3 regions of the Arthrobacter sp. RCC_34 genome follow, and region 2 is predicted to be linked to each of the others. Evidence: riboswitches for the same ligand, from Rfam matches in the RefSeq annotation. Region 2 holds a riboswitch; each other region holds the start of a gene.
The links. Region 2 has a riboswitch for S-adenosylmethionine ahead of AB6732_RS09735 (homoserine O-acetyltransferase). Riboswitches for the same ligand answer to the same signal wherever they lie in the genome.
Positions count from the first base shown of each region.

Region 1: it holds a riboswitch for S-adenosylmethionine, as region 2 does, so the genes downstream of both, AB6732_RS11185 (hypothetical protein) here and AB6732_RS09735 (homoserine O-acetyltransferase) in region 2, are expected to answer to the same signal.
Region 3: it holds a riboswitch for S-adenosylmethionine, as region 2 does, so the genes downstream of both, AB6732_RS12510 (DUF1737 domain-containing protein) here and AB6732_RS09735 (homoserine O-acetyltransferase) in region 2, are expected to answer to the same signal.

Region 1 is NZ_JBFUPW010000002.1:544,219-546,473, forward strand. It holds gene AB6732_RS11180 (helix-turn-helix domain-containing protein) at 134-709, opposite strand; SAM riboswitch class IV at 952-1,060, shown strand; gene AB6732_RS11185 (hypothetical protein) at 1,072-1,374, shown strand; gene AB6732_RS11190 (VIT1/CCC1 transporter family protein) at 1,426-2,255, shown strand, end outside.
Region 2 is NZ_JBFUPW010000002.1:193,866-196,120, reverse strand. It holds gene AB6732_RS09740 (bifunctional o-acetylhomoserine/o-acetylserine sulfhydrylase) at 1-736, shown strand, start outside; SAM riboswitch class IV at 892-1,006, shown strand; gene AB6732_RS09735 (homoserine O-acetyltransferase) at 1,017-2,174, shown strand.
Region 3 is NZ_JBFUPW010000003.1:168,425-170,679, reverse strand. It holds gene AB6732_RS12520 (O-succinylhomoserine sulfhydrylase) at 1-348, opposite strand, end outside; gene AB6732_RS12515 (rhodanese-like domain-containing protein) at 352-753, opposite strand; gene AB6732_RS12510 (DUF1737 domain-containing protein) at 750-1,259, opposite strand; SAM riboswitch class IV at 1,269-1,375, opposite strand; gene AB6732_RS12505 (NADP-dependent oxidoreductase) at 1,565-2,255, opposite strand, start outside.

The sequences.
Region 1 (2,255 bases), 350 kb from region 2:
CAGCGAGTTCAGCAATAGTCCGGAGCCGCCAAAGCGAGTTCAGGGACCACCACCCCCGGCCTCGCGGGTTCACCGCACAGAACGACTCTTCAGCGAGCGCTCCCGTCCCAGCCTCGCCCTCCGCCCGAAACCCCTACGCCGCGGCGGCGGGGACCAGGACCCAGAGGACCTCGACTTCCTCGTCGGTCGGGTTCAGCCAAGTGTGGGGTTCACGGCCAGGGAAGCTCAGGGTGTCCCCGGCGGAGAGTTCGTAGCGTTCATTGGAGAGGATCAGCACGATCCGGCCCCGGACCACATGCAGCACGTCCACATCGCAGTCCACGGAGTACAGCTCCGACTCGCCCTTGCCCCCGGGCTCGATGACACCCCTCAGCAACTGCACTCGCCGTTCGGAACGGGCGGTGAGCAAGGTCTCGATGATCCCGTCACCACCGAAGGAGATCTTGGGCGCTTCGTCCGCGCGGGTCAGGGCCACATCGGTCGCCGCGAACAGGTCGCCGATGTCGACCGAGAGCACCTGGCAGAGCGTCACCAGGGATGCTACGGACGGGGAGGTGAGATCGCGTTCCACGCGGGACAGGAAACCCTTGGTCAGACCGGTCACGTCGGCCACCTGCTCGATTGTCATGCGCTGAGCCTTGCGGGCCGCGCGGATCCGCGACCCGATATTGATCGGCGCGTTGCTCGGCTCGATGGGGAGGGCTTTCATGATGGCCTTTCATTCACGGGCGCCGCTCGAGGTGGGGGTTCCACGAGTTGGGCACGGAAGTGTTCCCGGTCACGTTGGGCTGCTTCTGGAAGCGAGTTTAGTACCAGGGATCAAGTTATGCCTGCACCTCAACTCGGTTCCGTTCCCGTCGGAGTCTCCCCAGCTCAACACCGCGTCACAGGGCCGTCCGCGAGCCGATGATCCCTGCCGCGCTCCGCCGTCGTCGGCTACAGTGTAGTCAGCTTCACGAGAGGTGGCGCCAAGCTCCGACTGGCCACCCGCCAACCCCATGTTCACGGGTGGCTCGGATGCAGAAGCGGCCCCGTTCTCCTGGCGGGGCAAGAGCACACGCAAGGATTTTCATGTCCGTCACCGTCCTGCCTGCCGTCGACCTCCAGAGCGGCCGCGTCACTCTATTCCTCCACGGCGCCGACCACCACTACTTCTGCGCGCAGCCGCATCAGCTGATCGACGCGCTGAACCGGGCGGTCCGGCGTCCAGCCTGGGAGCACGACGGCGTGCTGACGGTCCGCGTCGCGACCGCGGGGCGGCGGGACGGACGGGAGCTCCACTTCAGCCTGCTGCCACTGTCTGGATTGCGGTCCACCGAAACCGGAAGCGTCGGTGAACCGTCCGAAAATCCGCGGAATTTCGCGCTACAGTGAGGGCTGCGCAATGGGGCGCCACCTCCGACCACACCTCAGGAGCAGGATCCCATGAACACCCCTCAGGCCTCGCCCGCCGAAATCCGGCGCTGGCAGCAGTACCTTGCGGACGAACGCGCCGAAGCCTCCGTATACCGCGATCTGGCCGCCCGCCGGGAAGGGGAGGAGAAGGCCATCCTCCTGGCCCTCGCCGAAGCCGAAGGCCGGCATGAAGCCCACTGGCTCACGCTGCTCGGCGACCAGGCGGACAAGTCCCGCCATGCTTCCCTCAACAGCCGCTTCCTGGGCTTTTTGGCCCGGAACTTCGGCTCCGTGTTCGTCCTGGCACTGGCGCAGCGGGCCGAAGGCCGTTCCCCCTACGCGACCGATCCGCATGCGACGCCCGCCATGGCCGCCGACGAGCAGATCCATGAAGAGGTCGTGCGAGGCCTCGCGACCCGCGGCCGCGCCCGCCTGTCGGGAACGTTCCGCGCCGCGGTGTTCGGGGCGAACGACGGCCTGGTCAGCAACCTCTCCCTCGTCATGGGCATGGCCGCGACCGGCGTCGACAGCCAGGTGGTCCTGTTCAGCGGCGTCGCAGGCCTGCTGGCCGGCGCCCTCTCGATGGGCGCGGGCGAATACGTCTCGGTCCGTTCGCAGCGTGAGCTCCTGGAGGCCAGCCGCCCCACGCAGATCACGCTCGACGCAGCCCCTCGTCTCGATCTGGAACACAACGAGCTCGTCCTGGTGTACCTGGCGCGCGGCATGAGCCGGGAGGCCGCCGAACACCGCGCCGCGGAACGGATGGGCCGTTTCACCTGCGACTGCGACCCGAGCCTGTCCTTGCAGCCCGAGGCCCCTGAAACCACGAACGAGCATGAGGAGATCGGCACCGCCTGGGG
Region 2 (2,255 bases):
TCTCGAGTGGGGCGCGGACATCGTGGTGCATTCGGCCACCAAGTACCTGGGCGGCCACGGCAGCGCGATCGCCGGCGTGATCGTGGACTCCGGCAAGTTCGACTTCGGCGCGGACCCGGAGAAGTTCCCGGGCTTCAACACCCCGGACGAGAGCTACAACGGACTCGTCTACGCCCGTGACCTCGGCGCGGACGGTGCGCTGGGCGCCAACCTCAGCTACATCCTGAAGGCCCGCGTGCAGCTGCTGCGTGACCTCGGATCCGCCGTCAGCCCGTTCAACGCGTTCCTCATCGCGCAGGGTCTTGAGACGCTGAGCCTCCGCGTCGAGCGCCACGTGGAGAACGCGCTGAAGGTGGCTGAATTCCTGGAGGCGCGCGACGACGTCGAACGCGTCGCCTACGCAGGCCTGCCGAGCAGCCCGTGGTACGAGCGGGGACGCAAGTACGGCCCCAACGGCATCGGCGCCGTGGTGGCGTTCGAGATCGCGGGCGGGCTCGAAGCCGGCAAGGCGTTCGTGGACGCGCTGGAACTCCACTCGCATGTGGCGAACCTGGGTGATGTGCGTTCCCTCGTCATCCACCCCGCGTCCACCACGCACGCCCAGCTCAGCGAGGCCGGACAGCGCGCCGCGGGCGTCACCCCGGGCCTGGTCCGTCTCGCCGTGGGCATCGAGCACATCGATGACATCCTGGCCGATCTGGACGCCGGTTTCCGGGCCGCCAAGGCTGCGGTCTGAGCCCTTCGGGACATCCGCGGGACATCCACAGGGCCGCGCATTCTTCGGAATGCGCGGCCCTCGCCGCCTCCTGGGCGAACATAAATCCTGAGAGGCCGTCTCATGAAGCGTCATCTTCAGAAACGGCCTCTCCCGATCCTTTACACTGGTCCGAGAGTCACGAGTGCCAGCGCCAAACCCCGGTTCGCTGGCCGGCAACCCTCCTCCTGCGGTGGGGTGCCCCGGGTGAAGACTCGGCCCAGCGCCGGCCGGCGCGGGCAAACTCAGGAATAGAGGCCCCATGACCATCGCTGCATCCCGTCCACTGTCCACTGCGCGGGACACCACCACCCGCGAGGAGCGCGACGCCGGCGAACGCCACGGTGTGCAGCGCACCGCCGTCGTCGGGCCGCTGGAGCTGGAGGCCGGCGGGAAGCTGCCGGACGTCACCCTCGCGTACGAGACCTGGGGGACACTCGCGCCGGACGCCGGCAACGCCGTTCTGATCCAGCACGCCCTCACAGGAAGCGCGCACGTCGCGCAGGGGGACACGGACGAGGAAGGCTGGTGGGACGGCCTGGTCGGTCCGGGCCACGCGATCGACACGGACCGGTTCTTCGTGGTGGCCGTGAACATCATCGGCGGCTGCAACGGCAGCACGGGGCCGTCCAGCCCCGCCCCCGATGGCAAACCGTGGGGTTCCCGGTTCCCGTTCATCACGCTCCGCGACGCGGCGGTCGCCGAGGCGCGGCTCGCGGATCAGCTGGGCATCCGGCAGTGGTTCGCGGTGGTCGGTGGCTCCATGGGCGGCGCTCGCGCGCTGGAATGGGCGGCGGGTTTCCCGCAGCGGGTCCGGAAATGCGCCGTGATCGCGGTCGGCGCCCACAGCACCGCCGAGCAGATCGCCCTGGCCCAGGCGCAGACCCTCGCCATCCGCCAGGACCCGGCCTTCCGGGACGGCGACTACTACGACGGCCCGGCGCCCGAGGCGGGACTGGCCCTGGCGCGCCGGATCGCGCACATCTCCTATCGCAGCGAGGCGGAGCTCGAAGCCCGCTTCAGCCGCAAACCCCAGGAGGGCGAGTCGCCGCTCAGCGCCTCCGCCCTCGCCGAACGGGGCCGGTATCAGGTGGAGAGCTACCTGGACCATCAGGGCGGCAAGCTCGTCCGCCGTTTCGACGCCAACAGCTACATCGCCCTGACGGAAGCGCTCATGAGTCACGACGTCGGCCGGGGCCGCGGGGGAGTGGAGGCGGCGCTGGCGGACAGCCCGGTCGAGTTCTTCGTGGCCGCGGTGGAGTCCGACCGGCTGTATCTGCCCCGGCAGTCGGAGGCCCTGGCGGCCGCGCTGCCCGGCGACGTCACGGTGCACCGGATCGCCTCGGAGATCGGGCACGACGGCTTCCTCACGGAGGCCGGCCAGCTCGGCGCGTTGCTCGGCCGGACGCTGTTCGCCTGAGGCGGGCCTACCTCCGCCCGCCCCAACCCGCCCTGCATAACCCATCGACTGCTCCATAGGATGTCGTTCCGTCCCGAAATC
Region 3 (2,255 bases), on a different contig from region 2:
TCCGAAGAGCGACCGCGCCGCGACCACGCGGTCTCCGGCGGCGAGCAGCGCGCCGAGGGCCGTGAACACCGCGGACATGCCGGACGCCGTCGCAAAGCACGCCTCGGTGCCTTCGAGCAGCCGTAGCCGCTCCTGGAAGGTGGCGACGGTCGGATTGCCGTAACGGGAGTAGACGAAGCGCTCGTCCTCACCGGTGAAGGCTCGTTCGGCGGCCTCGGCCGAGTCGTAGACGAAGCCCGAGTTCAGGAACAGCGCCTCGGAGGTTTCGTAGAAGCCGGTGCGGTCCAGCCCGCCCCGGACGGCCTGCGTTGCCGGCGACCAGGACGCGGCCTCAGGATTGAACGCCATGTCTCACGCTCCGATGGTGGTCGGTAGGCCGCTGTTCTTCCAGCCGTTCACGGTGCGCTCCCCGAACCGGTCCGGGACGCCCTCGAAGCCTTCCAGGACGTTGTACGAGGACCAGCCCGCCGCCGTCGCGGCTTCCGCCGCGGCGATCGACCGCTGTCCGGAACGGCACAGGAACACGAGGTCCGCGGTGCCGGCCTCCGGGGCCTGCTCGGCGAGCTCCGCGAGGAACCCCTGGTTCGGCACGCCGCCGGCCAGGTTCCACTGGATGAACAAGGGGTCGCCGGACGGGGTCTTCGGGCGGCCGATGTGCGCCCACTCCGCCTCGGTGCGCACGTCCACGAGGACGGCGCCGTCCTTGAGTTTGTCCCACGCCTGCTGTGGCGTCAGGTCGCCCGCGTAGCTCACAGGGCACCGCCGTAGGGGGCGAAGCCGGTGGCGGGGACGGCGTACGGGTCGACGACCGGGGCCGGCGGCGCGGGCGGCGCGTACGGCAGGACGACGGCCTGGGCCGCGATCACCGTCTCACCGTTGAAGGTCACGGACGGGCTGCCGTAGAGGATGTACCCGTCGGCCAGGGCAGCCGAGACCCGTTCGCAGAATTCGCGGGTGTCCGGGCCGGTCAGCAGGCGGTAGGGCAGGAGGGCGGGCGCAGCGGCAGGCGCCGTCGTGGGTTCGGCCTGGGGCGCGACGCCGGGCGCAGCGGCAGTGGCCTGCTCACCGGCGGGGGCGGTCGCCGTCGTCGTGGCGGCCTTCGCAGGAGAGGCCTTGGCGGCTGCCGGTGTGGCGGCCGCAGCCTTCGTGGTGCGCGGAGCCCGGGTGGCGGGCTTGGCCGGGGTGCTCCGGGGAGTCGTGACCTTGGCGGCGCCGGCGGTTCCGGCAGTGGCGGACGTGGGTTCTTTGCGGGCAGGCAAGTGGGGGCTCCTTCGCGCTTGCAGTTGACACATGCCGAGTAGTCACCTGAGGCACCCCGCCGCGTCTGGAGGGTTGCCGACCGGTCAGTCAGGGCTTGTCACCGGTACTCGTTACTCTGCAAAAAATCTAGCACCAGGCCCCGGAGAGAAGTGTGACGGGAGGCTTCATCTTGTGTCATGAACCGGGCCGGCAGTGCTGACGGAATCGCCCCCGGAAACGTGGTTCACCCCGGGAAATTTCAGGGGGTGAACCACGTTTCCGGGGGTGGAAGCTCGGGAACCTGCCGGGCCCGCCGCTGAGCCCGTCAGTCGAGCGTGACCACGACCTTGCCGCGGACGTGGCCCTCCTCCAGGAGCCGGTAGGCGTCCGCCACCTGTTCCACGGGGAAGGTCGCTTCGAGCGGCAGCACGAGGGAACCGTCGGCGAGGCCCGCCGCGATGCGCTCCAGCGCGCCCGGGCCGGCATCCCCGCCACCGGTCGCGGTGAATCCGCCATCCGGATGGCCGTGCGCGGCGATCGCCGTGATGCGCTCCGCGGGGACACCGAAGCCCTGAGCCACGGTGATCACCTCGGCGCCGTTGAGGTCAGCTGCGGCGGTGGGCGTGCCGATCTCCGCGACGCGCTCGGCCAGGCCCGCGCCGTACGTGACGGGCAGGGCGCCGAGCTCCCGGAGGAACTCGTGATTGCGTTCGGACGCGGTGCCGATCACCGTGGCTCCGGTCGCGACGGCGAGCTGCGTGGCGAGAACGCCCACGCCACCCGCGGCCCCGCCGATCAGCACGGTGTCCTCCGGCGTCAGCTTCAACTGGTCGATCGCGGCGGCCGCGGTCCGTCCGGCGATGTCCAAGGTCGCGGCCAGCTCATCCGAGAGCCCGTCGGGAGTGCGGTGCAGTCCGCTCGCGAGGACCAGGACGAAGTCCGCCACCGCCTCGTGCCGCTTGCCGCCGAACACCCGGTCACCCACGGCGAAGTCCGTGACGCCCTCGCCGAGTTCG